DNA from 3 places in the Streptomyces sp. NBC_01224 genome. Region 1 is predicted to be linked to each of the others. Evidence: riboswitches for the same ligand, from Rfam matches in the RefSeq annotation. Region 1 holds a riboswitch; each other region holds the start of a gene.
What was found. A riboswitch is a leader RNA that binds a small molecule or an ion and turns the genes downstream of it on or off. The one in region 1 is predicted to bind cyclic di-AMP.
Positions count from the first base shown of each region.

Region 2: it holds a riboswitch for cyclic di-AMP, as region 1 does, so the genes downstream of both, OG609_RS15860 (C40 family peptidase) here and OG609_RS35490 (C40 family peptidase) in region 1, are expected to answer to the same signal.
Region 3: it holds a riboswitch for cyclic di-AMP, as region 1 does, so the genes downstream of both, OG609_RS02370 (transglycosylase SLT domain-containing protein) here and OG609_RS35490 (C40 family peptidase) in region 1, are expected to answer to the same signal.

Region 1 is NZ_CP108529.1:7,814,457-7,823,829, forward strand. Features, by position in the region: gene bioD (dethiobiotin synthase) at 1-525, opposite strand, end outside; gene OG609_RS35450 (adenosylmethionine--8-amino-7-oxononanoate transaminase) at 527-1,831, opposite strand; gene bioB (biotin synthase BioB) at 1,824-2,990, opposite strand; gene OG609_RS35460 (8-amino-7-oxononanoate synthase) at 3,133-4,275, shown strand; gene OG609_RS35465 (DUF397 domain-containing protein) at 4,268-4,474, opposite strand; gene OG609_RS35470 (helix-turn-helix domain-containing protein) at 4,499-5,359, opposite strand; gene OG609_RS35475 (ATP-binding protein) at 5,564-5,995, shown strand; gene OG609_RS35480 (LysR family transcriptional regulator) at 6,039-6,977, opposite strand; gene OG609_RS35485 (LysE family translocator) at 7,050-7,685, shown strand; gene OG609_RS35490 (C40 family peptidase) at 7,769-8,242, opposite strand; cyclic di-AMP (ydaO/yuaA leader) riboswitch at 8,246-8,418, opposite strand; gene OG609_RS35495 (hypothetical protein) at 8,854-9,162, opposite strand; gene OG609_RS35500 (ATP-dependent Clp protease proteolytic subunit) at 9,170-9,373, opposite strand, start outside.
Region 2 is NZ_CP108529.1:3,657,157-3,666,846, reverse strand. Features, by position in the region: gene OG609_RS15875 (GNAT family N-acetyltransferase) at 1-325, opposite strand, end outside; gene OG609_RS15870 (C40 family peptidase) at 366-1,412, opposite strand; gene OG609_RS15865 (hypothetical protein) at 1,771-2,124, shown strand; gene OG609_RS15860 (C40 family peptidase) at 2,206-3,381, opposite strand; cyclic di-AMP (ydaO/yuaA leader) riboswitch at 3,380-3,545, opposite strand; gene pcrA (DNA helicase PcrA) at 3,803-6,280, shown strand; gene OG609_RS15850 (M23 family metallopeptidase) at 6,331-7,881, opposite strand; gene OG609_RS15845 (esterase/lipase family protein) at 8,132-9,031, opposite strand; gene OG609_RS15840 (cobalamin B12-binding domain-containing protein) at 9,441-9,690, shown strand, end outside.
Region 3 is NZ_CP108529.1:544,312-554,001, reverse strand. Features, by position in the region: gene OG609_RS02375 (ABC-F family ATP-binding cassette domain-containing protein) at 1-426, opposite strand, end outside; cyclic di-AMP (ydaO/yuaA leader) riboswitch at 1,137-1,322, shown strand; gene OG609_RS02370 (transglycosylase SLT domain-containing protein) at 1,327-2,070, shown strand; gene OG609_RS02365 (DUF2461 family protein) at 2,206-2,856, opposite strand; gene OG609_RS02360 (hypothetical protein) at 3,153-3,485, shown strand; gene OG609_RS02355 (hypothetical protein) at 3,547-3,864, opposite strand; gene OG609_RS02350 (APC family permease) at 4,214-5,611, shown strand; partial or broken gene OG609_RS02345 (TolB-like translocation protein) at 5,668-5,783, opposite strand; gene OG609_RS02340 (IS1380 family transposase) at 6,016-7,392, shown strand; gene OG609_RS02335 (alpha/beta hydrolase) at 7,858-8,580, shown strand; gene OG609_RS02330 (hypothetical protein) at 8,609-8,794, opposite strand; gene gap (type I glyceraldehyde-3-phosphate dehydrogenase) at 9,186-9,690, opposite strand, start outside.

The DNA.
Region 1 (9,373 bases):
CGGCTCGGCGGGCATGCTGCCCACCACCACACCGAGGCACTCCAGCCCCCGGGCCCGCAGAGCCTCCGAGGTCAGCGCGGTCGTATTGAGCGTGCCCAGTCCGGCCGCCGCCACGACCAGGACCGGTGCACCCAGAAGCCGTGCCGCGTCGGCCAGGGTCGCGCCGTCGTCGTCGAACCGTACGAGCAGTCCCCCCGCACCCTCGACCAGCACCAGATCGTGTTCGGTCGCCAGCTTCTCGGCCGCCTCGGCGATCTCGTACGGCCGTACCGGCGGGAGACCTGCCCTGCGGGCGGCCGTCGCAGGTGCCAACGGCTCGGGGAACCGGGCCAGTTCGACCGTGGTCACATGGCCGCCCGCCAGCCGTGCCACCTCTGCGGCGTCCCCGGGCTCGCCGGGGGCCAGGCCCGTCTGCGCGGGCTTGAGCACCGCCACACTGCGATCGCGGCACGCCGCCGCCACGGCCGCGGTCACGACCGTCTTGCCGATCTCCGTGCCCGTACCTGTCACCACCAGAACCGTCATCTCAGCCCTCCCGCGCAGCCGCGCACACGGCGCGGGAGATCCGCGCCACATCCTCGTCACCGGTCACATACGGCGGCATCGTATAGACGAGATCGCGGAACGGCCGCAGCCACACGCCCTCCCGTACCGCCGCCCGGGTCGCGGTCTCCATGTCCACCTCGTGATCGAGCTGTACGACGCCGACAGCGCCCAGCACCCGCACATCCCGTACCCCGGGCAGCTCCGCCGCCGGGGCGAGACCGTCCCGCAGTCCGCCGCCGATCCGCTCGACCTCTTTCTCCCAGTCCTGGCCGAGCAGCAGGTCGATGGAGGCGCACGCCACGGCGGAAGCGAGCGGATTGCCCATGAACGTGGGCCCGTGCGCCAGCACCGGCACCTCGCCGCGCGAGATGCCCTCCGCCACCCGCGAGGTGCACAGCGTCGCCGCCATCGTCAGATAGCCGCCGGTCAGCGCCTTGCCCACGCACATGACGTCGGGCGAGATCCCCGTATGCTCCGCGGCGAACAGCTTCCCCGTACGGCCGAAACCGGTGGCGATCTCGTCGAACACCAGCAGCACGTCATGCGCATCGCACGCCTCGCGCAGCACCCGCAGATAGGCGGGGGAGTGAAACCGCATCCCGCCCGCGCCCTGCACCACCGGCTCCACGATCACCGCGGCCAGCCGGTCGGCGTGCTCCGCGATCAGTTCCCACAAGTGCTGTACGTACGCGACATCCGGCTCCGCGTCGAAGCCGGCCGGCGGTTCGTCCGCGAAGATCTGCCGGGGCAGTACGCCCGACCACAGTTCGTGCATGCCACCTTCGGGGTCGCACACCGACATCGGCTGCCAGGTGTCCCCGTGATAGCCGCCGCGCCAGGTCAGCAGCCGCTGCTTGGCCGGCCGCCCGACCGAGCGCCAGTACTGCAGACACATCTTCACCGCGACCTCGACCGACACCGACCCGGAGTCGGCGAGGAAGACATGCTGCAGCGGCTCCGGGGTGATCTCGACCAGCCGCGTGGCCAGCCGCACGGCGGGCTCATGGGTGAGTCCGCCGAACATCACATGACTCATCCGGTCGAGCTGACCGCGTGCCGCTTCATTGAGCACCGGATGGTTGTAGCCGTGCACCGCCGACCACCAGGACGACATGCCGTCGACCAATTCGTGCTGCCCGTGGGCCGGTTCGGCGAGCCGGATCCGTACCCCGGACGCGGACTCCACGACCAGCGGCTCCTGACGCCCCGGCATCGGGCCGTACGGATGCCAGACGTGGGCCCGGTCCAGGGACCGCAGTTCGGCCGGGGAGAGGGCCTCAGGCATTGGGGGCGAGATCCGTACCCGCGCCGCGACGGCGGACTGCCACCAGATCCGTGCGTGCAGCCGGAATCTCGCTGGGCTCGGACGCGGCTTCTGTGGGCGCGTCGCCGCAGGGTGAGCATCCCCCGTCATGCGAACCGCAGCCGCCACCCGCCTGGGCGCGGTGCGCAGGCAACGTCGTCGTTCCCGCTCCCTCCACCTCGAAACCGGCGTCCGCGATCATGTCCAGATCCGCCTGCCCCGCCTGTCCCTCACTGGTGAGGTAGTCGCCCAGGAAGATCGAGTTGACCAGGTGCAGCGCGAGCGGCTGCATCGAGCGCAGATGCACCTCGCGCCCGCCCGCGAGCCGCACCTCCACGTCCGGGCAGAGGAACCTGACCATCGCCAGAATGCGCAGACACCGCTGCGGGGTGAGGTTCCACTCCTTGGCCAGCGGAGTGCCCTCGAACGGGATCAGGAAGTTCACCGGCACCGAGTCCGGGTCGAGCTCGCGCAGCGAGAAGACGACATCGACCAGATCGGCGTCGCTCTCACCCATCCCGGCGATCAGCCCGGAGCACGCCGAGAGCCCGGCGGCCTGCGCCTGCTGCACGGTCTCCACCCGGTCCGCATAGGTGTGGGTGGTGGTGATGTCCCCGTACGTCCCCTCGGACGTGTTGAGGTTGTGGTTGTACGCGTCGGCGCCCGCCGACCGCAGCCGGTCGGCCTGTCCGTCGGAGAGCAGACCGAGGCAGGCGCACACCTCGACGGCCTCGTGTCGCTCCTTGATCGCCTCGATGGTCTCCGACACCCGGTCGACATCCCGGTCCGTCGGACCGCGACCGCTGGCCACCAGACACACCCGCTTGGCGCCACCCGCCACCCCGGCGGCGGCGGCCTTCGACGCCTCGTCCGGTTTCAGCCAGGTGTACTTGAGGATCTCGGCCTTCGAGCCGAGTCGCTGCGAGCAGTACGAGCAGTCCTCGGGGCAGAGCCCGGACTTGAGATTGACCAGATAGTTCAGCTTCACGCGCCGCCCGAACCACTGGCGGCGCACCTTTCCGGCCGCGGCCACCACTTCGAGCAGGTCGTCGTCGGAGGTCGCCAGTACGGCGAGGGCTTCTTCGCGGGTCGGCAGTTCGCGCCGCAGTCCCTTGTCCACTAGCGTGTTCAGGAGGTCCATGGCGTTGATCCTGGCCTACGGCACCGCCCGCAGCCAAGGAGGAACCGGACAACAGAGCCCGTCTGGGGTGTGTGTATTGCCACACCATGACCTGCTGCGCTCCCGGTTAGGGTCTGTGAGCTGCCTACAAAAGGGACCGCTCATGCCCTTCGCCCCGTTCGACTGGATCGACGACGAGGCGCGCCGCCGCGCGGACGCCGGACTCGTCCGTACGCTCCGCCCTCGGCCCGCCGAACCGGAACTGCTGGACCTCGCGAGCAACGACTATCTGGGACTGACCCGGCATCCCGAGGTCACCGCCGCCGCGGCCGAGGCCGCGCGCAGGTGGGGAGCGGGGGCGACCGGATCGCGGCTCGTCACCGGCTCCACCGCATTGCACGCCGAACTCGAACGCGAGCTGGCCGATTTCTGCGGTTTCGAGGCGGCCCTGGTGCTGTCATCGGGCTACGTGGCCAATCTCGCCGCCCTCACCGCGCTCACCGGCCGCGGCTCGCTGATCGTCTCCGACGCGGGCAACCACGCTTCGATCGTGGACGGTTGCCGGCTCTCCCGGGCCGAGACCGCCGTCGTACCGCATGCCGATCCCGATGCCGTGCGCAAGGCCCTGCAGGCACACGGGGGACGCGCGCTGACGGTCACCGACTCGGTCTTCTCGGTCGACGGCGACGCCGCGCCGCTGCCCGAACTGGCCGACGCCTGCCGGGCGGAGGGTGCCGCGCTGCTCGTCGACGACGCGCACGGCCTCGGAGTGCTGGGCGAAGGCGGCCGGGGTGCGCTCGCCGCCGCCGGTCTCGCGGGCGGCGAGGGAATCGTCACCACGCTCACCCTCTCCAAGTCCCTGGGCAGCCAGGGCGGGGCGGTCCTCGGTCCGGCCCGAGCCATCGAACACCTGGTCAATACGGCCCGTACGTTCATCTTCGACACAGGCCTCGCACCGGCCGCGGCGGGCGCCGCTCTCGGGAGCCTGCGGCTGATCCGTCGCGAGCCGGAACGCGCCGGCAGGGCCCGTGCGGTCGCCACCGCTCTGTACGAGCGGCTGACCGGGGCCGGTCTGACCGCCGTTCGCCCCGACGCGGCCGTGGTCTCGGTGCGGGCACCCTCGGCGGACGCGGCGGTGCGCTGGGCAGCCGACTGCCGCGCCGCGGGAATCGCGGTGGGATGCTTCCGGCCGCCATCGGTACCGGACGGTGTCTCCCGGCTGCGGCTGACAGCGCGAGCCGATCTGACCCAGGAGCAGATCGCCACCGCCGTGGCGATCGTACGGCGGACCGCTCCCGTCAGCTGACCGAACCCCGGTGCAGGCCGGAGACGAAAGATGTCCAGGCCACCGCGGAGAACCGCAGTGGTGGCCTGGACACATCCTTGGAGTCCCGCACGGCCAGCCGCCCGTCTCCGAACGGCACGGCCTCCACGCAGTTGTTCATACCCGTGCTGCGGCTGCTGCGCCGCCACCGTAACTCGTGTTGTGCAAGGCAATCCGACATGAGCCCCCCTCGGGCAGTCCAGGGTCACCGACCGTCGCGGTCGATCGCGGCGATGAGGTCCAACGAGTGCTCCGGCGACAGCGCGTGCGCCTGCATCGTGCGGAAGGCCGAGCTGTACGCCTCAAGGTCTTCTTTCCGCTCCAGATAGAGGCTACTCGTCAAATGGTCGAGAACTACCACGTCCAGATCAGAAGTGTTCGGAAATGAGAAGATAACGAAAGGGCCGGTGAGGCCGACATAGCCACCGACCGAGAACGGCAGCAACTGAAGTTCCACATGGGGAAGTTGAGCCACGCGAGTCAGATGGCGCAGCTGGTTTCTCATCACCCGGCACCCGCCGACCTCGCGCCGGAGCACCGCCTCGTCGAGCACCGCGCTCAGTCGCAGCGGCGGATCGGTCCGCAGCACCCCCTGCCGGGCGAGCCGCACCTCCACCAGCGAGTCCAGCTGGCCGGCGGGCAACCCGTCCAGCGAGGCCCGGGTCACCGCACGTGCGTAGTCGGCCGTCTGCAGGAGCCCCGGCACCACCGAGGTCTCCAGGGTCCGCGCGGTCCGCGCCTGGGACTCCAGACTGATGAAGTCGCGGTACTGCGGCGGGATCAGACCGCGATAGGCATGCCACCACCCGGTGCCGCCACCGCCGGCCGAACCCGCCAGCGCCGCCAGGAGCGTCCGCAGCTGCGTGTCGTCCACGCCGTACGCGTCCAGCAGCCGGGTCACATCGGCCGGCCGCACCCCACTGACACCGGTCTCGATCCGGCTCACCTTCGACTGGTGCCAGCCGAGGATCCGTGCGGCGTCCCGGCTCGTCAGTCCGGACGCATGGCGCAGGCTCCGGAGCTCCTCCCCGAGCTTGCGGCGCCTCACCGCAGGGCCGTTCTGCATCTTCGGCCTCCCTCCCTCTTCTGCCGAGCGGACAGTGTGACGCCCGCATACGGTCTTGCGTGGCAGGGTTCACCGCATTGAGCGACAGATATATGCATATCTTGGTGGATCGCCGTCACAGAGGGCAGCATCAGTGGCAATCTGGCGCGAAGCACAACCGGGACCGGTCGCGGGTCGGTCCAAGTGGGAAAGGGACGGCTCGCCATGGCAGACCATCAGGAAGCAAGCGTCACTCTGCCGAGCGATCCGGTCTCGGTCTCGTCGGCCCGGAGATACGTGGCAAGGGTGCTGACCGAATGGGGTCTGGCCATCGACACGGAGTTCGCCGACAGTATCCGACTCATCGTCTCGGAACTCGCGACCAACGCCGTCCAGCACACCTTCGGACAGTCGCCCACCTTCACCGTGGACCTGAGGCTGGAGCGGGAGGAACAGCTGCATCTGGGTGTGACGGACAGTCACCCGCGTCGGCCCCGGCGGCTGCCCGCCGCCGTTCAGCAGGACAACGGACGCGGCATGGTGATCATTCGCTGTCTGGCCAAGGAGTGCGGTGGCCGGCTCACCGTCACCCCCACCGCCGACGGCGGCAAGACGGTCTGGATCGCGCTCCCGTGGAGCATCCCCGTGCAGAGCTGACCGACCCTTCGATCCGCCGCCTCCCTGTCTCCCGATCGCATGATCACCCGCCCTCGCCGCCCGGCCGCTGCGCCGAGGCCGCCCGCCCGAACCCACTGCGCAACAGCGCCTGGAGAGTTGCCGCCGCGGCGCTCGCCCGGTCACCGCGGTGCACCATCGAGATCGTCCGCCGGAACGAGGCGGGTTCCAGCCGCCGCACGGACAACGGTGTCGACGACATCGCGGCAACCATCTCCGGTACGACCGCCATTCCGATGCCCGCGCTGACCAGCGCACACACCAGCGCATAGCCGGGCGACTCGCAGACCACGGCGGGTGTTGCCCCTGCTTCGGCCAACGCCTGCTCCACCCCGCGGCGCGGTGGATGCGTCGGCGCGCTGCTGATCAGCGGCCGCCCCGCCAGTTCCGTCACCGGCAGTCTCCCGGTGGCTTCGGACAGCATCTGCCCGACCGCCGTGATCAGGACCAGTTCCTCGACCAGCAGCGGTTCGGCGAATACCCCGGAGGGCCAGGCCGCTGCGGCAGCCGGCTCGTACACATGGGTCAGCGCAAGATCGACGTCGCCGGCGGCCACAGCTGCGACTCCGTCCGGCGGCTCATACTCGGTGACCGCCAGCTCCACATCCGGGTGGGCGCGACGGAAGGCGCTCAACACCGGCGGCAACAGATGGATGCCCGCGGTGGTGAACGTGCCGACCCGGAGGCGTCCGCCGGAGAGTCCGGAGAGACGGGCCAGTTCGTGGCGGGCCAGGTCCATCTCGTCGAGGATCCGCCGTGCGCGTCCGACCAGCAGCTCACCGGCGGCCGTGAGGCGGGCCCCTCGGTGGTGGCGCACCAGCAGTGCGGCGCCCGCCTCCCGCTCCAGCTTGGCGATCTGCTGGGAGAGCGCGGGCGCGGTGTAGCCGAGTCGGGCGGCGGCCCGGGTGATCGATCCGGCCTCCGCGACTGCCACCAGCGCCGCGAGCCGTGTCGGGTCGTACATTAAGTGTTCCTTTTGGCAGACCCAGAAGATTGCAAGTACACGCTAAAGGCTCTGCCGGGCCAGGGTGGACCCATGGACGCACAATTGATCGCCTTCATCGGGGTCGCCGCTGGAATGGTCGCGCTGCCGGGCGCGGACTTCACCGTCGTCGTACGCAACGCGCTCGCCTCCCGGTCAGCGGGGGTGGCGACCGCGCTGGGTGTTGCCGGTGGACTCCTCGTGCACACCGCGCTGGCCGTCGCCGGGCTTGCCGCTGTGCTGGTGACGCTGCCCGTACTGTTCCGCACCGTTCAGCTGCTCGGCGGGGCCTACGTCCTCTACCTCGGCATCAGCGCCCTGTACGCGGCTCGGCGCCGCACCACGGGCAGGGCGGGTGAGGCCGAGGGGGAACCAGCAGGGCAGGGAACCGTACGAGCACTGCGCCAGGGCTTCCTCACCAACGCCCTGAATCCCAAGGCGCCGGTGCTCTTCCTGAGTCTGCTGCCGCAGTTCGTTCCCGACGGGCAGCCGCCGCTCCCGAGGACCTTGCTGCTCGCAATGATCGTGGTGCTGCTTGCGCTGATCTGGTTCCCCGCAGTGGCCCTCATGGTGGACCGACTGGGGCGGCGGCTGCGCCGGCCACGTACCGCCCGCGCCATCGAGGGCGGCAGCGGCGCGGCGCTCACCGGTCTGGGGTTGGTGCTGGTGTCCGGCCCCCTGCTGCACTGAGTAACGAGCGGGTCAGCGGCGGAGACCAGGGCCTGTCCGGTGGATCAGGACCGGGGGCACGGGCCTGATCCACCGGACAGGCATCAGCGGACCCGCCCGTAGTAGACGCTCTTCGTCCAGATCTTCTCCAGCCGGACCACCGCGCCGGTCCTCGGCGAGTGCCAGATCCTGCCCTTACCCGCGTAGATCCCCACGTGGTAGATGCTGCGGCCGTAATGGAAGAAGACCAGGTCGCCGCGTTGCCTGTGCGAGGCCGAGATATGGCGGGTCTTGTTGTACTGCTGCTGGGCGGTGCGCGGGAGCTTCTTGCCCGCCTTTTTGAACGAATAGACCGTCAGACCCGAGCAGTCGAAGCGGTTGGGGCCGGTGGCCCCCCAACCGTATGGTGATCCCTTCTTCGACGCGGCGATGTTGAGTGCCTTCATCGAGAGGGTCGCTGCCTGGGCTTGAGGCGTGGCGCCCGGGGCAAGCAGGGTGCCGCCGACGGCGGCCAGTGTCAGAACCGAGGCCGTGCCGGCCCGGGCGAGCAGAGACGGGACATGAACCTGCGCAGCCATGCGCAACCCTTCGTCAGCCGCCTGTGAAGGATGACCTGTCGGGTTCGGGCTGGCGAAGTTGCCCGGCCGCGCTCGGCGGCTTCACCCCGAGGGTCGACCGGTGTTCCGGTCGACCCGTTGTGCTCGGGTCCTCCACTCCTGCCGATCCACTTCTGTCGACCAGGCATCCGGACGGCGGCAGGACTCGGCGTCCGCCCGGACCGCCCCGCCGCGGTGGCGGGGGCTTGTCGTCCCAGGGATCTTGGCGCACCGACTGCCGGATTTCCGAGAGAAAACGACGATATGTGAGTCTCCTCATTAATGATCCGTTTGGGTGGGGCCGATGATTCCGAAGACCGTGCAGGTCGCTCGGACCGGTCTCGTACCAGGGGTGGAAGGATGGATTCCGATCACTGCCCTCGCGAAAAACGCAAGTTGAGATGTCGCTCGCGAGGGGGAATCCCTACGCCGAACGAGCTAGGAATTTCGATGTGCCTGCCGGGCGTGTCGCGCGGGGGAGTTGAGCGACGTCCGTCGGAGTCGCGGGTGGAGTGAGTTGAGCAAACCCCGTCGGAGGTGAGGGCAGGGGGAGTTGGCCGGACCCGGCCGGGGCCGGAGACGAAGTGGGCTGCTCAACTCGCCCGAGCGGGGGGTACGGTGACGCGTCCGGCCCGCCGTTCCCCGTCCAGCAGGCGCAGCGCCCGCGCCAAGGTGGCGGCGTGGATCTGCGCCTCGCCGCGCTCATGCATCAACGCGAGGGCGTCCCGTAGCGCGCCCGCCCGTGAGGCCAGTGCCTGTGCGGCGCGCAGTGCGCCGTAGGTGTCGCTGCCGCGGGCCGGGTTGATCCGGCCCAGTTGGTCCAGGACTTCGAGGTAGCAGTCGATGAACTCCCCCTCGGCGCGCGTCAGTGCGGGGAGTGGCGGCAACTCCGGTGGCTGCATCGGGCGTTCACCTCGCGCTGTGCGGCGGGAGTGACGACTTCCGGTTCTCCATGACGTGGTCCACCAGGCCGTACGCCTTGGCGCCCGCAGCGTCGAGGATGAGGTCGCGCTCGATGTCGGTGGCGATCTGCGCTGCGCTGCGGCCCGTGTGACGGGCCAACAGTGTGGTGATCATCTCGCGGACCCGTTCCAATTCCTGTGCCTCGATCTC
Region 2 (9,690 bases), 4.2 Mb from region 1:
GCAGCAGGCCGTCCGGGGCACAGGCCATGACCGGGGCCCGGTTCTCGACGGTGAACCCGGCGGCGAGCAGCGCGGGTTCGACCGCGGGGGCCCAGCCGGGCAGAAACTCCAGCCGCGGCATCCGGTCGTACTCGCGGAACGCCGCGATCAGGGCGTCGAGGTCCTCCGCCGTCGGCTCGGCGTTCCGGTCGGGTATCGCGTAATTGGCGTACTTGTTCGACCAGTTCGGGTTGTACAGCACGGTGAAGGGGCCGATCCGGAGATGATCGGGGGAGCGCAGGGCGAGCGTTCGGGCATGGGTCTGGACATCGAGATCCATGGGCATGTGCGGGTGTCCTCCGGCCGGTTGATCAGAAGTCGGGAGCCTATGCCACCCGGGTCGCTCCGGCGAAGGGCATCTGGTCGATCGGCGCGATCCGGACCGGTGCTCCCGGGCGCGGGGCGTGGATCATCTGGCCGTTGCCGATGTAGAGCCCGACGTGGCTGACGCCGGAGTAGAAGAACACCAGGTCGCCCGGGGCGAGATCGGAGCGTGAGATGTGCTGTCCGGCGTTGATCTGGGTGTAGGTGGTCCGGGGTAACGAGACACCGGCGGAGCGCCAGGCGGCCTGGATGAGCCCGGAGCAGTCGAACGAGGACGGGCCGGTCGCGCCCCAGACGTACGGCTTTCCGAGCGCCCCGTACGCGAACGCGACGGCCTCGGCGGCACGGGCGTTGGGAGCCTGGACGGGACCGCGTGCGGTGCTGCGGTCGGCACGGTCGGCGGAGCGCGCGCTGTCCGAGCTCTCGTAGGCGGCACGCTCGGCCGGGGACAGGGTGGCGAGGAGCCGCTGCGCGTCGGCCAGTTTGGTCTTGATCGTCGCCTTGTGCTTCTTCAGCTCGGCCTGGCGGGATGCCAGCGCAGCCAGCTTTCCCTTGGCCTGCGAGCGCAGCTGGGCGATCCGGGCGACCTGCCGCTCCACCCCGTCGACCTCGGCGGCCTGGCGGTCGCCGATCCGGTCCACGTACGACGCGCGCTCCAGATACTGGTCGGGGTCGGAGGAGAGCGCCAGCTGTACGGCCGGGTCCAGGCCGCCGGTGCGGTACTGCGCGGCGGCGAGTGAACCCAGTGCGTTGCGCGAGGCGTTGAGACGCTCGGTCCCGCGGGCCGCCTCGTTGCGCAGGGTGTCGACGGCATCGGCGGCGGCGGACGCCTTCTCCTTCGCGCCGTTGTACTGCTCGGTGGCGACTTCCGCGTCGTGGTACAGCCGGTCCACCTCCGCCCTGACCTGGGCGGGGGTGAGCTGGGGATCGGCGTGTGCGGAACCCGGCAGAGCGGCAGCGGTGGCGGCCCCGGCGATGGCGAGGGTGGCTGCGGTGCGGGCAGCAGGGCCGGTGTACGGGCGCTGCTTGGGTTTCCGGTGCGCTGCCACGGGGGCGTGCGTCCTTCCTGGCGACTGCCCGTCGGGGACTACCGGCGGGCCTGCCCGAGGTCCGGCGGCGGGTCACCAACAGGGGGAGTGGCCCGCCGCCGGATTTCTCGGCGGGGTGACCGGTTCGCCGTCCGGGTGCGGAGCGGCGGTGAAGCCGGTCACCTGGGTAGGGACGCTAAACCCGGGGCACGGGGAAGAGTTGTAATGAAGCCTATTGCCCGAATTTGGCGCGGCGCTGTCGCCGATTGATCGGAAAAATTGCACCAGAGTCAGGCAATTGGTGCAGGCGCGAGTGAAGCGGCAGGAAGTCGTACCTGCCTGCGGAGTGGTGATATGGCCGGGGCTAGGCTGCGGACCCATGGACGTACTCATCAATGTCTTCGTCGCCCTGCACATCATCGGTATCGGCTCTCTGCTGGGCGGTTTCCTGACCCAGATGAAGGCGATGGGCGCGGGCACGGCCCGGTTCGTCCCGGCGATGCTGCACGGCGCACTGACGATGCTGGTCACCGGTGTCGCGCTGGTCGGGCTCAACGAGGCCGACGGTCACCACGTGAACAACATCAAGATCGGGATCAAGCTGCTGCTCCTGGTCGTGATCCTCGCGCTCGTCTACGTCAAGCGGGACGAGGAGAAGGCCGACAAGGGTGCCTTCGCGGCGGTGGGCGGGCTGACGCTCGCCAACATCTTCATCGCCACGCTCTGGACCTGAGCCGGCCCGTGCCGCCCATGCTGCCGGACGGGCGGGGACATCAAGCCCGTCCGGCAGCTGAGGACGCAGGGAGGTGAGCCGCTACGACGGCCGCACGCTGCCGTAGATCGGCATGTAGTAGATCGACTCCTCGCGCACATTCGCCCCCGGCTTCGGCGCGTGGATCATCATTCCGTCGCCCTTGTAGATGCCGACGTGGCTGATGTCGTCGTAGAAGAAGACGAGGTCGCCCGGCTGCAGATCGGCCGTCGCGATCCGGGTGCCTGTCTCCACCTGGTCCCAGGTGGTGCGCGGGAGGTCGACGCCCGCGGCCTTCCAAGCGGCCTGGGTGAGGCCGGAGCAGTCGTACGAGGACGGGCCCGTCGCGCCCCACACGTACGGCTTCCCGATCTGGGCCGTGGCGAAGGCGAGGGCCTTCTGGGCCTTGGCGGTGGCGCTGCTGTCCGAGCCGGTTCCGGTGCCCGTACCCGTACCCGTACCCGTACCCGTACCGCTGCCGGATCCTGCCTCCTTCGCGGCCTCTGCGGCCTTGCGGTCCGCCTCCGCCTTGGTGGCGGCCTGCTGCTTCGCGAGCTCCTCCGCCTTGCGCTTGGCCTCCGCCTCCTTCTTGCGCTCCAGCGCCGCGAGCCGCGCCTTCTCCTCGGCGGTCAGCTTGGACAGCGTCGCGCGCGCCTCGCCCAGTTTCTTCTGGACGTTCTGCTTGCTGGTGCGCAGCGTGGTCTGTGTCGAGGTCAGCGTCTCCAGGCTCCGCACCGCTTCGGCACGCTTCTTCGACGCCTTGGCCTGCTGCGTACGGAAGTCCGTGACTGCCTTCTGCTGCTGACCGGTCATCCGGCTCATCAGCTGGCTCTGGTCGAAGTACGACTGCGGGTCGTCGGCCAGGAAGAAGGTGGCGCTCGGCGTGATGGAGCCGGTGCGGTACTGCGCGGCCGCGTAGGCGCCGAGCGTCCTGCGGGCGTCGTTGAGCTTGTCGGCGCGCTTGGCCACGTCCTCCAGCAGGGCGTCGACCTTGGCGCGCTGGGTGGCGGAGGCTTCCTTTGCCTGGTTGTACTGCTGGGTCGCGGTGCCCGCCTGCCGGTAGAGGTCGTCGACCTTCTTCTGGACGTCCTCGATGCCGGGCTTCGGGGCGGGGGCGGCCGTGGCGCTCTGTGCGGAGAGAAGGGTCACGGACGCCAGTGCCGCCGTGGTGAGTCCTACGGCCGGTGTGGTGGTGCGCACCCGGGTGCGCGGTTTGCGATGCGACGCCAAGGCCGGCATCTCCTTCCGTGGACCGCCTACCGGGTTAGCTGTCGGGTTCGGGCGGAACGGAAGGCTGCCCTACGGTCCGAGTGGGGGATAAGGACCGATTCACCCCGGTGCTGCGTGTGGGTCCCCGGCTCCGAACTCCCGCGAGGGCAGGCCGGATTCGGCGTGGGCGCCCGCTCGGCGTGGTTCGCCTCAGGGGGTACGGGCCGCCCGGTCGAGCACGCTAGCCAACCCGTGGTGCTGCTGTGAAGGTCGATGTTCGATATGCCCGATACATTTTCGTGACCTTGGTGAAGTGGGGCGGCAAGGGCCGACGAGGGCCCGAATTCCCTTACACGGAGTGGGTGACCGCTGCCTTTGTGTGCCCGGTCGTCGGGTGCGGTTCGCCATGCGGCCGTCGTGTGTCGTTGCGGCGGCCTAGACTCGACAAGCGATGAGCAGCCTCTTTGACGACAGCTTCCTGGCCGGCCTCCAGCACTCGGAGGAAGAGCCCCCGCCGCCCCCCGAGGACTCCGCACCCGAAGCGGTGCCGGAGGACCTCTTCGCGGGCGTATTCGACGGGCCCCCGCCGCCGCCCAGGGACGCGTACTACCGCGACGGCGCGCACCGCCCCGTCATCGACTCCGCGGCGCTCCTCGACGGGCTGAACACCGAGCAACGCGCCGCCGTGGTCCACGCGGGCTCCCCGCTGCTCATCGTCGCCGGGGCGGGCTCCGGAAAGACCCGGGTGCTGACCCACCGGATCGCCCACCTCCTCGCCGAGCGCGGGGTGCACCCCGGCCAGATCCTGGCGATCACCTTCACCAACAAGGCCGCGGGCGAGATGAAGGAGCGCGTCGAGCAACTCGTCGGACCGCGCGCCAACGCCATGTGGGTCATGACCTTCCACAGCGCGTGCGTACGCATCCTGCGCCGCGAGTCGAAGAAGCTCGGCTTCACCTCGTCGTTCTCGATCTACGACGCCGCCGACTCCAAGCGCCTGATGGCCCTGGTCTGCCGCGATCTCGACCTCGACCCGAAGCGCTTCCCGCCGAAGGCGTTCACGGCCAAGGTCTCCAACCTGAAGAACGAGCTGATCGACGAGGAGACCTTCGCCGGCCAGGCCGGAGGGGGCACCTCCCATTCGAGCGGAGCCGAGAATGGGGGAGGCTTCGAGAAGACCCTCGCCCAGGCCTACGCGATGTACCAGTCCCGGCTGCGCGAGGCGAACGCGCTGGACTTCGACGACATCATCATGACGACGGTCCATCTGCTCCAGGCCTTCCCCGACGTCGCCGAGCACTACCGCCGCCGCTTCCGGCACGTCCTGGTCGACGAGTACCAGGACACCAACCACGCCCAGTACACCCTCGTGCGCGAACTGGTCGGCCCGGCCGGCGAGAGCGACGCCCCCGCCGAGCTGTGCGTCGTCGGTGACGCGGACCAGTCGATCTACGCCTTCCGCGGCGCGACCATCCGTAACATCCTCCAATTCGAGGAGGACTACCCGAACGCGACCACGATCCTCCTGGAGCAGAACTACCGCTCCACGCAGACGATCCTGTCCGCTGCCAACGCGGTCATCGAGCGCAACGAGAGCCGCCGCCCCAAGAACCTCTGGACGAACGCCGGTACGGGCGCCCGGATCACCGGCTATGTCGCCGACACCGAGCACGACGAGGCGCAGTTCGTCGCCGACGAGATCGACCGGCTGACCGACGCGGGCGACGCCAAGGCGGGCGACGTCGCGATCTTCTACCGTACGAACGCGCAGTCCCGTGTCTTCGAAGAGATCTTCATCCGCGTCGGACTGCCCTACAAGGTCGTCGGCGGCGTGCGCTTCTACGAGCGCAAGGAGGTCCGGGACGTCCTGGCCTACCTCCGGGTTCTCGCCAACCCCGAGGACACCGTTCCGCTGCGCCGCATCCTCAATGTGCCCAAGCGCGGCATCGGCGACCGTGCCGAGGCGATGATCGACGCGCTCTCCATGCGCGAGAAGATCACCTTCCCGCAGGCGCTGCGCCGGGTCGACGAGGCGTACGGCATGGCGGCCCGGTCGGCCAACGCCGTCAAGCGGTTCAACACGCTGATGGAGGAGCTGCGCACGATCGTCGAGTCCGGCGCGGGCCCGGCGGTGGTTCTGGAGGCGGTGCTGGAGCGCACCGGCTACCTCGCCGAGCTCCAGGCATCCACCGACCCGCAGGACGAGACCCGCATCGAGAACCTTCAGGAACTCGCCGCCGTCGCCCTCGAATTCGAGCAGGAGCGGGGGGAAGAGGAAGGCGCGGGCACGCTCGCCGAATTCCTGGAGAAGGTCGCGCTCGTTGCCGACTCCGACCAGATCCCCGACGAGGACGAGGACGGCTCAGGTGTCATCACGCTGATGACGCTGCACACCGCGAAGGGCCTCGAATTCCCGGTGGTCTTCCTGACCGGCATGGAGGACGGCGTCTTCCCGCACATGCGCGCGCTGGGACAGGTGAAGGAGCTGGAGGAGGAGCGGCGGCTCGCGTACGTCGGGATCACCCGGGCCCGCGAGCGGCTCTATCTGACCCGGGCGGCGATGCGCAGCGCGTGGGGGCAGCCCTCGTACAACCCGCCGTCGCGGTTCCTGGAGGAGATCCCGGACCAGCACCTGGAGTGGAAGCGGACCGGTCCGATGGCGGCCCCGGCCGGACCGACGTCGGGGATCACGTCGTCGCTGTCCTCGTCGCGCGCCCGGTCGGGCCCCTCGGGCTTCGCGACCCGGCGCACCTCGGACAGGCCGACGGTCACGCTGGTGGTCGGGGACCGGGTCACGCACGACCAGTTCGGGCTCGGCACGGTCACGGCGGTCGAGGGCGTCGGCGACCAGGCGAAGGCGACGGTCGACTTCGGGGACGAGCGGCCGAAGAAGCTGCTGCTGCGGTACGCGCCGGTCGAGAAGCTGTAGTGCGGTAGCCGGGTGGGCGGCCGGGGCAGTTGCACCGGCCGCCGGGTGGCTCAGGTCGGGTCGAGGCCGTGGCTGCGGAGCCAGGGCAGCGGGTCTATTGCCGCTCCGCCCCCGGGCCGTACCTCGAAGTGCAGGTGCGGGCCGGTGGAGTTCCCTGAATCCCCGGAGTACGCGATCACATCGCCGGCCTTCACCGGGCCGGAGCGGATCTTGGTGCTGCTGAGGTGGCAGTACCAGGTCTCGGTGCCGTCGGCCATGGTGACGATGGCCATGTTCCCGTAGGCGCTGTTCAGCTGGGTGCGTACGGTGCCGTCGGTCGCGGCCATCACGGGCGTGCCGTACGAGACGGGGAAGTCGATGCCCGTGTGCACGGACATCCAGTTGACGCCCGCCTGGCCGAAGTACGCGCTGAGGCCGTGCTGCGCGACCGGCAGGAGGAATTTGGGGCGCAGCGCCTCCTTGCGGGCGGCCTCTTCCTCGCGCTTCTTCTTCTCGGCGGCCTGCCGCTCCCTCAGGTCGATGCGTTCCTGGGTACGGCTGGCGCGGTCGGCGAAGTTCTCCGCGTCGGCGCTGAGGTTGGCGAGTTGGGTGTCCAGCTTGTTGTTGGCGGCGACCGGCTTGACGGAGCCGGGGTCGGCGGCCGCCATCGTGGTGTTGTTGTCCTTCTTGTCCTCGCCGCCCATTCCACTGACGGAAGCCGCGGCGATACCGGCCACGCTCATCACGCAGGCGGAGGGAATGGCGACGGTGAGGAGCGCGGAACGCTTTGCGGGGGAACGCCGCCGACTGCGACTGCCGCCGCCACCGCTGCGGGTGGCGGGGCGTCCGATGGGACGGTGGGTGTCGGGCGCGGCGTCGGCCGTGTCGTCGGCGGCGGCTTCGCGCACGTCGGTGTCGAAGTCAGCCTCCGCCCCCGTCTCCGGGAGGCTGAACTCGGCGGTGCGCTGAGGCTCGTACGGGTCGAAGGAGTCCTGGTCGGCATAGGACTCGTACGACTGGTGCGCCTCGTGCGCCTCGTGCGCCTGGTGCGCCTCTCGTGCTTCGTATGCCTCGTGTGTCGCTAGAGCCTCGTGCAACGTTTGCGCGGTTTGCTGTTCCTGCTCGGGCGTGGCGCCGGTGTTCCAGGCGGTGGCGTCGTACGCGCCGGTGTCGTGCGCGGCCGTGTCGGTCGTCGCCCACTGGCCGGTCTGGTACCAGCTGTTGGTGTCCCACTGGCCCGTGGCGTCCGGGGCGCCGCCCTGGGCCGGAATTTCGGCGAAGGTGGCGGTAGCGGTAGCGGTGGCGGCCGTGGTCGCTGCCGTGCCGTAGTCGGCTCCGGGCGTCCAGGTGGCTGTGGTGTCGTACGTGGGGCCCGCGGCGTACTGCTGGGACTCCGCTGCGTACGGGGCGTAGGCGTCGTACGAGGTGGTGGCGTGTGCACCCGTGTCCCACTGCGTGGAGTCGTACTGGCCGCTGTACCCGGCCTGGCCGGTGTCGTAGCCGCTGCCGTACGTGCCGTCGTAGCTGCCGGGAAGGGAACCGAAGAGCGGGTCGCTGTCGAAGCCGCCGGTGGCTTGGCTGTCGTATCCGGCGTACCCGGCGTGGGGGTGCTGGTCGTTCACCAACTTCTCTCTCGCCTCGGCAGCAGGACCTGTGGTCTGGGGTCCGGTGGAGGGATCCCAGGGGGAGCAGTGGCCGCGACTGTACCCGGCGGTACGTGACGTCGACAATCTTCGGCAGGCTCGGGTGGCTCAGGAAACGGGCAATCGGCCGTCTTTCGACGGGCTGTCCACACAGCCTTGGCTCTATGTTCGAAACGCGTTCTATTTTTTTGGGCCTCCGGCGGAGTGCGGTGAGGCCGGGCCAGTCTGGTCAAGCCACCGAAGCGGCCCCTGCTGCCCCTGTTGTTCCGGTGGTTCCTGTGGCTTCGATCATCGATTCGCGGGATTCCAGCGCCTGCCGGACCGCGGCGGCGACAGCGGGGTGCACCGGGAGCGCGAGATGGCCGATGCCGCTGACGCGTACGTTCAACGCGTCGAGATCCGGATGGTCGATGCAGGCCGCCTCGGCCGGGACGATCACCCGGTCCAGCTCGCTCCAGAAGCTCACGAACCGGGTGCGGCAGCCGGGCGCCGGCCTGCGCAGTTCCTCGATCGGCGCGGAGCCCGTACGCATCTGGCGCACGATGGGGTGAGCGCTGGCCAGTGGGGCGACGGACGTGCCCCCGTGCGGTGTGCCGAGGGTGACCAGGGTGCGGACCCGCTGGTCACCGCCCAGCCGCTGTACGTAATAGCGGGCGATCAGGCCGCCGAGGCTGTGCCCGACGATGTCGACCCGGTGGTGTCCGGTGCGGGCGCAGATCTCCTCGACGTGCCGCCCGAGCAGCTCGGCCGCCGTACGGATGTCGCAGGTCAGCGGCGAGTAGTTGAGCGACTCCAGATGGCGCCAGCCGTGCCGGGCGAGGGAGCGGCGGAGCAGGACGAAGACCGAGCGGTTGTCGATGAAGCCGTGCAGGAGCACGACGGGCGGCCGCTCGCCGCCCTCGGCGGGGAGGGCGGAGGTGCTGGCCGGGGCGGTGGGGGGTGTGGTGGTCGGTTCTGCCGCGCGCTGCGGGGGCCGTCGCTCCCCGGCGATGCCGGTGGGGTAGAGGAGCACATGCCCGGCGAGCACCACCAGTTCGAGTGCGGTGGCCTTGAGCAGCGCGGATGACAGCCGGGCGCAGCACAGACACGGCCGGCGCAGCAATAGGGGAAGGAAAGGCAGGACCTTCATGGCCGACCTCCTGCTTCGGCAAGCGGGGAGGCGGCTCCGGTCCCCGTATGCCCTCATGGGGTGCCGTTGCGGAGGTACGGGCGGGCGAACCCCGGCCATCCGGCCGGGGTTCGGCTCCGATTCGCAGGCTTCTGTTCACCGGTGGTGACCGGCGAACGATCGGCAGCCCGTACCACCGTGCCGCGCGGCTGGCGGCGCGGTGGTACGGCGACCTCTTGGCGGCTCCCCTGGCGGCCGGTCCCGCACGGCAGGTGTGCCGCGTCAAGCGGGAACGGCGCCCGGTGAACATGTCCCACGTGTGATTTCCCCCTCCCCGTCCACCGCGAAACGGCGGGTTGCGGGATGCTGTCGATAACGTTCGTTCACATCCCCGGCCCTTCAGGCACGGGAGACGCATGTGGAGGCAGTGATGGGTGTGACCGGTCCGATCCGTGTGGTGGTGGCCAAGCCAGGCCTGGACGGCCATGATCGCGGGGCCAAGGTGATCGCGCGGGCGCTGCGCGACGCCGGTATGGAGGTCATCTACACCGGGCTCCACCAGACGCCCGAGCAGATCGTGGACACCGCGATCCAGGAGGACGCCGACGCGATCGGCCTCTCGATCCTCTCCGGTGCGCACAACACGCTCTTCGCCAAGGTGATCGAGCTGCTGAAGGAGC
Region 3 (9,690 bases), 7.3 Mb from region 1:
GTCCAGTTCGACATCGCCGAGTCCGAGTGACCCCAGTGTCGCGAGGGCTCGTTCCTCGACGTCCCAGTCGTCGCCGATCGTCTCGAAGTGTTTCTCGTCCACATCCCCGGCTTCGATGGCGCGCAGCGCATTGCGCCGTCCGGCGATGCCCAGGGCCTCGTCCACACGCAGGCTCGTGTCGAGGGTGATGTTCTGAGGGAGGTGGGCGAGGCTGCCGCCGACGGTCACCGAGCCCTGGGACGGGCGCAGTTGGCCGGCCAGAAGTCGCAGCAGTGTCGACTTGCCCGCGCCGTTGGTCCCGACGAGACCGGTGCGGCCGCGGCCGATGCTGAGGGAGAGCCCGTCGAAGACGGTCGTGCCGTCCGGCCACTGGAAGGACAGGGCGGAGCAGGTGAGAGAGGCGCTGGGGGCGGTGGGTGTCGCCATGGTGATCCTCGCAGTCGCAAGCGCGGTGAACGGGGGCTTCGTATGCGAGCACCACGCAGCGACCGAACCGGGAGGGAGGTGCGGCGGTCCGAAAGATCGAGGGACGGCTCATGCACCGAGGTCGCATCCACGCGGGGTCACGGGCAGGACTGAACACTGCCACTGCGTGACGGGCGTACGGCCGGAGCCGTACGGCGCGATGATCGCGAACCTCAGATGCGCAACGTCCACCTCTATCGGAGACAACAGAGCCGTTGAAAACGATAACGACCCGGAGGACGAATGGCAAAGCCTCGATGTCGTGCGGGGGAGTGCGACGAGCGGCCCGCGGGCCGCTTCGCCAGGAGACCGGAGGCCATGGAGTCCCGGCGGATGCGATCGGCCCGAGAGACATCCGGATCGCATGTAAATGTTCCAGTATGGGCGATTTGCTTAGAAGTGATCCCTTGGTTAATAAAGAGGAATTTGGGGAGAATTGCGACCCTTGAATGCTGACCAAATTGCCCCTTTTGTGGATCCCGTGGTGTGAGTCACGTTAAGAGTTCAAGACGCCGTGGCGCGCTGTCCGGTTCCCTTCTGTGCAAGGAAATTTGGCTTCGCGGTGTGAGGTGGATTACTGCCAATTCCGCGGTTTGATCTTGCAAATGAATTGTGATCCAAAAATAGGGGCTTGTTCCCTTCGGTGTTTCTCGCCTACGGTCACCGTCAATCCGGACGGAACGCCGAATCCTGCCGCCGTCCGGCAATCCGACCACTCATGGACGGCAGGAGCGGGGGACCCAGGTAAGCCGCCGATCCGGTATCCGGAACGGCTCGGGGCGAAGCCGCATTCGCGTGCGACCGGACATCTCCAGTCCGAACCCGACAGCTCACCTCGTAGGCGACGGAGAGGAATTCGCTATGTCTGCAACGGGTATCCACCGTCGTCGCAAGTCCACTTCGCTGACCCGTGGTCTCATCGCCGCGACCACGGGCGGAGCCGCTCTCGTGCTTCCGCTGGTCGGTGCCGGCTTCGCCTCGGCAGCGCCGGTGCAGTCCGCCACCGCCGAAAAGGCTGCGGCGTCGACCGTCGCCACCGTCAAGGAAAAGACCGCGCAGAAGGATGCGCCCACCATCTATTCCGTGATCGCGGGCGATACCCTTTCCAAGATCGCGCGGGAGCATTCACTCAGTGGTGGCTGGCAGAAGCTGTACGAGGACAATCGAGAGATCGTCGGCGACAACCCCGCAGGGATTCGCCCGGGCATGAAGCTGACAATCGGTGCCCAGGCCGAGTCCAAGACTTCCGCCACTGCCGCACCGGCCGCGAAGGCTGCGACGTACACGAACGACCTGGACGGCTGGATCAAGCAGTCGCTGGCCGTCATGGCCAAGCACAGCATCCCCGGCAGCTACGACGGAATCCACCGCAACGTCATGCGCGAGTCGTCCGGCAACCCCCTGGCCATCAACAACTGGGACTCGAACGCCGCCAAGGGCACGCCGTCCAAGGGCCTCCTCCAGATCATCGACCCCACGTTCCGTGCCTACCACGTGCCCGGTACGTCGATGGACAGCTACGACCCGATCGCCAACATCACCGCAGCGTGCAACTACGCCGCCGACAAGTACGGCTCCATCGACAACGTGTTCGGGGCCTACTGACGCACAGCAGCGCCGATGGCGGTTCAGTACCGAAGGGTGGCGAGGGGCCGAACAGGCCCCTCGGGAGGGACCACACCCGCCGGTCACGGACCGCCTTTCGGTCGCTCACCGCGGGGACGGCATGCGGAGGCGACGCTAGACGGCGTGCCGGCGGGAACCGGGAACCGTCACATGGCCGGCGAGCCAGGAGAGCAGGGGCTCCAACTCCTCCGCCGCTCGGAGCACGGCGTCGAGCAACGCCGGCGTGTGCTGCGCGCAGTCCCCGCCGAGCGGACGGGCAGCGGAGACCGAGCGGTACCGGAGCAGGTCGGCGCGGGGATGGCCGGCGTCATGGCCACGTGGCATGCGCTTCATGGTGTCGCCGGTGATCTCGTACCCCCGGGCCCCCAGCGCCTCGATGGCGCGCACCAGATCGGGGCCGCTGTCCTGCGCGGCAACGGCCGTACGGAACAACGGGACCTGCCCCGGGTCCGGGTAGGTCCAGCCGCCCTTGATCCGGAGCCCGTCGAGGTCGAAGCGGAGCCCGATCTCGACGTTGCGTGCGATCCGGATCACCGCCACTTGGTGCTGCCACCACCACGGATCCTTGCGGAACCCCCAGACGGAGAAGTCTTCGTAGGCCTGGTCCGCGTCGGCCACATCGTTCAGCAACGCGATCATGGGCTGCCGTACGAGACGCTCCCGTTCCTTGCGGCGCTGTTCGCGAGCTTCTTGCGAGGGCATGCCCTCCAACTGCAGGAGCAGCTCGAACGCTTGCTCTGTCCAGCCGCTGAATGCTCTTGTCACGCAAGAGATCCTAGTGATCCGGGGCTTGGGGTGGGCGCGCACCAGGCTCTGAGCCGAAGTCGTGCCCTGCTCGCCTGCTGGGGCTCATCCGCGGCCGTCGGGGCGGTTCAACCGCCAGATCGCGCCTGTGTCGGCGTCCGAGGGGAGGCGGGTGCCCTCTGTTCGCGTCTGGCCTCGACGAACCCCGGGCGCCGCGCTTCACCCTGCCGACCGACTTCGTCGGAACCGAGAACAACGCCCTCGCCCATGGCCAACTCATCCCCCTGGCCGGTCATGCGTCCCGCGTAGGCCTTCTCATGACCGCCACATACGCCCCGGCTTCCGGCCTGACCGGCACCGTCACGGTCGCCTACGCCGACGGAACCAGCAGCGCACTCCCGATCACCGTCCCCGACTGGGGCGCCACAACCGTCCCGAAGGGAACGGTGATCGCGGCCGACGGAGGCAAGGTCAACGGCAGCGGCCGGGCACAGAGCACACGCACCGCAAAGCTCTACACAATCGGAGTGGACGTCGACCCGTCCAGACAACTCGCGCCGATCACCTTGCCGTCCGGGCCTCAGTACATGGGCTCCAAGACACCGGCACTCCATGTCTTCGCCATCGCCACGGACCGCCACACCGCCTGAACCGGGCTGCCACCCGGTGATCCGGACCGCAACGTCCGGCGCGCGCCCGCCGACGCAGCCCTCACTCCTGGGCGCTCTCCGTCGGCTGCTCCGGCTTCTGTGGCGGAGGCCTCGGAACCGTGGCCGCCGCTCCCTGCCGGACGGACTCCACCACCGCCTCGTGAAGGCGCCGGCTGTCGTCCTCCGAGCAGCACGGCACCGGGCTGCCCGACATGGTGAACCAGTCGATCGCACCCGTGTACTGCACAGTGACCTGGGCCGTGTCATCGGCCCAGGTCGTGTGAACGGTCAGGTCTCCGGACAGGACGCCGACCTCCTCCGTGAGCACGCCACCGCGCCCGGAGAACACACCGCGAGTCGTCCATGACGCCCAAGCCATGACTCCAGGCTGGCATCAAGACCGTGGATGCGCGACCCGCGGCCATCCGCGCATCGTGGCGCTCCGGGACGCCCGCACCCTTCCGGAATCTGGAATGGGCGAAACTTTGCACCGGATCCTGCTGCGGTTCCCGCACCCGCCGATCCCCATACAATGACGCGCTCTTAACGCCAAATCGTCAGATCCGCTCGCCAAAACAACGAATTCCGAAGGTGAACACCTCTTGACCTGCGGAACTCGTCAGGATTGCATGTCGCGCTGGGAGCGACGAAACCAATCACCACGTCCTCGTCTGGAGGCGATACCGCTCCCGCGCTCAGACACCGCACCTGTTGATCGGAATCGCACGATGACCGAAACGCTCAGCGCTCCCCAGGCGCTCGCCCCAGCGACCGGCCCCACTCCACAGAAGCTCAAGCGTTCCATCGGCGTCGTGGGCGGGACGCTGCTCACGCTCTCCTGCGTGACGCCCGCTTCGACCCTCTTCGTGGTCGTTCCCGACCTGTTCTCCAGCCTGGGCACGTACACCGCCCTCACCATCGCCATCGGCTCGCTGCTCTGTATCGCGGTCGCCTTCTGTTACTCGGAGCTGGGCACCCTCATACCGAGCGCGGGAGGTGAGTACGCCATGGTGTCGACCATGGCGGGGCGGCTGGCCGGGTGGCTCGTCTTCGTGCTCTCCCTGCTGGTCGTGATGATCGTGCCTCCGGTCATCGCCATGGGGACGGCCGACTATCTCGCTCCCGTGGTGCACATTCCGGCTCCCGCCGCGGGCGCCGGAGTCATGGTCCTCGCCACCCTCGCCGGTCTCCTGGACCTGCGCGCCAACGCGTGGATCACCGGTATCTTCCTTGTCCTCGAAGTGATCGCGGCGGGCGTCGTCGCCGTTCTCGGCTTCGCGCACTCCGAGCGCGGGGTCTCCGCGCTGGTGCACGGGTCGGTCGCCTCGTCAGGCAGCACGACCTCCACGGTCACCGCGATGATGGTGGTCTCCGGGCTCGCGATCGCGCTCTTCATCACCCAGGGCTTCTCCACGGCCGTCTACCTCTCGGAGGAACTGGAGAACCCGCGGCGCAACGTGGCCCGCACCGTGCTCGCCACCCTCGCCATCTCCACCGCGGTCATCCTCGTCCCGGTCATCGCCATCACGCTGGGCGCCCCGGACCTCGCGGCCCTGACCTCGGGCGACCTCAACACCATGGTCGCCGCCTGGTCGAATTCGGCCGTCGGTACATTCGTCAGCCTCTGCGTGGCCCTCGCGATCATCAACGCGGGCATCGTCATGGTCATCCAGAACTCACGGGTCCTGTTCGCCTCCGCCCGTGACAAGGCGTGGCCCGAGCCGATCAACAACGCCCTGTCCCGACTCGGCCGGTTCGGCTCCCCGTGGGTGGCGACCCTGGTCGTCGGCGTCCCCGGCGCGGCGCTCTGCTTCGTCAACCTCGACACCCTGTACGGCGTCACCGGCGTCTCCGTCACCGGCATGTACCTGCTGGTCGCGGTCGCCGCACTGCTCTGCCGCCGCGGCACACACCGCGAGGCACCGGCCTGGCGCATGCCCCTGTGGCCCGCGATTCCCGTACTGCTCATCGCCGTGCTCGCGTACATCCTGACCCAGCAGGAGACCGAGTACCTGCTGTGGACCGGCGGGATCACAGCGGTCGCCACGCTCTACTGGGCGCTGTATCTGCGGCCCCGCCGGGAGACCCGCTGGCTGGTCAGCATTCCGGAGGACGCGCAGTCCTGACCGGACGACAGGGACTCGCGACCCGCATCCCGCACTCGCCCTGGCCCGCTGAGCTGTCACCCCGGACAGGCCGGGGCGACGGCGGAGGTCATCACCGGCGGGCCGCACCGGTGCCGTCGGCCGGGACGGTCCACAGGTCCGAGCCGTAGTCGCCGGGAAGGGCGTGGACGAGGGCGAACCTTCCCGGGGCCTGACCGGTGCCCACCAGCGCCTGCCCGGCGCGGGCTCATGGCGGCGGCATCGTCGCAGCAGCTGTACCAGGCCGGGGCCAAACCGTCCCTAGCCTCGGGCTTTCACGTGGCTGGGTGTCCGATGCGTGATCGGAAACGCGAAGAGTGCTCCTGACCTGCAACGATGGGACTTGTCTAGGGTCCAGGTCGGCGCATGAAAGAAGCACTCCTCAGGTGAAGAAGCGTATCGGGTCCTATCCGCGTGTCCGCATCGAGGGCGGCGGGAGCGGGGTGGTCTCGCAGGCTGGCGGAGTACTGCTGGTCGAGACTGCCCGTAAGACCGGCCTGGATACCGAGATATCGGCGGCGCTGACGCCGTGGCGGCGGCCTCGGGCGGTGCACGATCCGGGCAAGATCCTGCTGGATGTGGCTCTCGCGGTCGCGCTGGGCGGGGACTGCCTGGCCGATGCGGGACTGCTGCGGGCCGAGCCGGCCGTGTTCGGGCCGGTGGCCTCCGACCCAACGGTCTCCCGGCTGATCGACACCCTCGCCGCGGCCGGGGACAAGGCCCTGACCGCGATCCGCTCGGCGCGCGCCGAAGTGCGCGAGTACGTCTGGACGTTGGCCAAAGATGCGGCGCCGGATAGGGGCGGCCAGGTGATTGTGGACCTGGACGGAGTGCTGGTCCTGGCCCACTCCGACAAGCAGGACGCGGCCGCGACCTGGAAGAAGTCGTTTGGACATCACCCCCTGATGGGCTTCGTCGACCACGGAAGCGGTGGCACCGGGGAGCCGGTGGCAGCACTGTTGCGGCCGGGGAACGCGGGATCCAACACCGCCGCCGACCACATCACCGCCACTCAACTCGCTTTGGCCCAGCTCCCCAAGCGTCACCGGCGCGGCCGGTCCACACTGATCCGTACCGACTCCGCGGGCGGCACCCATGAGTTCCTCGCCTGGCTCACGAAACGGGGCCGGTGGCTGTCGTACTCGGTCGGGATGACCATCACTGAGCAGATTCATCAGGCCGTGTTGAAGGTCCCGGCCTCCGCCTGGACCCCAGCGGTCGAGCCGGGCGGCGAGATCCGCGACGGCGCCTGGACCGCCGAACTCGACGGCGACACACTCAAGGGCTGGCCGAAGGGAATGCGGCTGATCGTCCGCAAGGAACGGCCCCACCCCGGCGCCCAGTTGCGCTTCACCGACGCCGACGGCCTGCGGCTCACCTGCTTCGCCACCAACACGACGGGCGGGAAGATCACGGACCTGGAACTGAGGCACCGCCGACGGGCGAGGGCAGAGGACCGCATTCGGAACGCACGGGCCACCGGCCTGCGGAACCTGCCCCTGCACGAGACCGCACAGAACCGGATCTGGCTGGAGATCGTCCAGCTCGCCCTCGACCTGCTCGCCTGGATGCCGATGCTCGCTCTGACCGGCAAACCCCGCCTCTGGGAGCCCCGCCGCCTGCGGTTGCGGCTGTTCTCCGCCGCTGCCCAACTCATCACCACCGCCCGCCAACGGCACCTGCGATTCGCCCACCACTGGCCATGGACCGACGTGATCACAGACGCGATCAGACGGCTCGACACCCTCCCGAACCCACGCTGACCAGCAACAACCCGTCCCGACGAGCAGAAGAGCCACCGACCGGAACCGTGGAATCCGGCGCCCACCCGATGCGACGATCGGGCCACCCGTATGCCCGCACACGCTCCACAACGACGCATTGGCCGCCAGCCGAAGCTGACGACCAATCACGAAAGATCGAGGCTAACAGGGCTCCGCTTCCTACGTCCCGGCCTACACCACACCGTGACCACACAGGCCCGAAGCCCTTGACTACACGGCCTTGGCCTTCAGGCGAGTGGTTCCGTGGCATCCGGCCACGGAGCCTCCGCAAAAACCTGTTGGCGAACCACGGCGACCACTGCTAGTTTTCCGGAGGCCGTGCGAGAGAACGAGGAGGTGGTACCCGTGAACGCAGTATCGACATGGGTGCTCCCCTCCGGGGTCACGGTCGGACGATAGGTCGTCCGGGAGCGCCGTTCAAGAGCACTCCCGAAAGGCACGACCATGCAATTCACTTCCGAACAGCGCCTCGACGACGGCGTCCTCGAACGCGAATTCACCCTCGGCGAGATCCCCGGCATCCTGTGGACGTCTGGATCCGCACCTGCCCCGCTGATCCTGATCGGCCACAACGGCGGCTTGCACAAGCGGGAATCGCGGCTGGTGGCCCGGGCCCGGCACTCCGCGGCGGAGTACGGCTACGCGGTGGCCGCCATCGACCACCCCGGGCACGGCGACCGGCCCCGTTCCGCCGTCGATGAGCAGGCCCGCGCCGACCTCCGCCGGGCGATGGCGGCCGGCGAGCCGGTCGATGAGATCTTCGAGTCCTTCATCGTCCCGCTGGTCGAAAAGGCGGTCCCGGAATGGCGGACCACCCTGGACGCCCTCCTTTCGCTGCCCGAGATCGGCGGCCCGGTCGGGTACTCGGGGATGACCGCCATCGGCATTCGGCTGGCGGTGGTCGAACCACGCATCTCGGCCGCCGGTTTCTTCGCCGGGGGTTTCGTGCCCCGCGCCCAGCGCGAGGAGGCCCGGCAGGTCGCCATTCCGCTGCAGTTCCTGCTGCAGTGGGACGACGAAGGGAACGACCGGCAGCTGGCCCTGGACCTGTTCGACGCCTTCGGCACCAAGGAGAAGACGCTGCACGCCAATATGGGCGGGCACGCCGGCACCCCGTGGTTCGAGGTGGACGACGGAGACCGGTTCTTCGCCCGGCACCTGAAGTGAGGCCGGGCCGTCAGGCCGGCAGCAGACGCTAGGCGGTTTCGGCCAGGATGCCGCTCATCGAGGACAGGCCCCGGCCCTCCTCGATGGCGGCAGCCAGCAGATGCACGACCGCCCCGATCGCGGCAGTACCGGCCATCAGTGGTACCGGCCGGTCGGGGCAGCGCTCGGCCACCAGCGCCTCCATCATGTTCGTCGGCAAGACCTCCTTCCACATGCTGACCGCGTTCCTGACTGGCTACGACCAGCACGCGATCCGGCATGGCGCACATGGACTCGTCGGCTGGCACGAGTTGCTGGGGCTCCTTGAAAATCCCCGGCTCCGCTCTTCGTCCCCAATTGGTTGTGAGCTTGACCAGGGCAGCGGGTCCGTTTGATAGCCGCCAGATTCGAGGGGCGTCGCGGACTGTCAGGGGTGGCCGTAGGCCATCGCGGGGCGACGCTCGAAGAGTGCCTTGACCGACCGTGGCGCTCCCGCACCCCCCGAAGCCGAGCGGACCCGCTTCTGTGACTGAGCGCTCTGGTTGGCCCGACTGATCAACCAGAGCGCCCAAAGAAAGTGCTGGCCGGCGCGGTCGCCGGAGGCGGGGCACCACCCCGGCGTCCGGTCAGCGGGTGGCGAGGAACTCGAGCGTGTCGATCACGCGGTTCGAGAAGCCCCACTCGTTGTCGTACCACGCGACCACCTTGACGTGGCGGCCGTCGACGCGGGTGAGGGCCGAGTCAAAGATCGACGAGGCGGGATTGCCCGTGATGTCGGACGACACGAGCGGGTCGTCCGAGTACTCGAGGATGCCGGCGAGCGGCCCCTCCGCTGCGGCGCGGTACGCCGCCAGCACGTCGTCGCGCGTCACATCGCGGGCGACGGTCGTGTTGAGTTCGACGATCGAGCCCACCGGCACCGGTACGCGGATCGAGTCGCCCGAAAGCTTGCCGTCGAGGTTCGGCAGCACCAGGCCGATCGCCTTGGCGGCGCCGGTCGTGGTCGGCACGATGTTGACGCCGGCGGCTCGGGCGCGACGGGCGTCGCGGTGCGGACCGTCCTGCAGGTTCTGCTCCTGTGTGTAGGCGTGCACCGTCGTCATGAACCCGTGTTCGATACCGGCGAGTTCG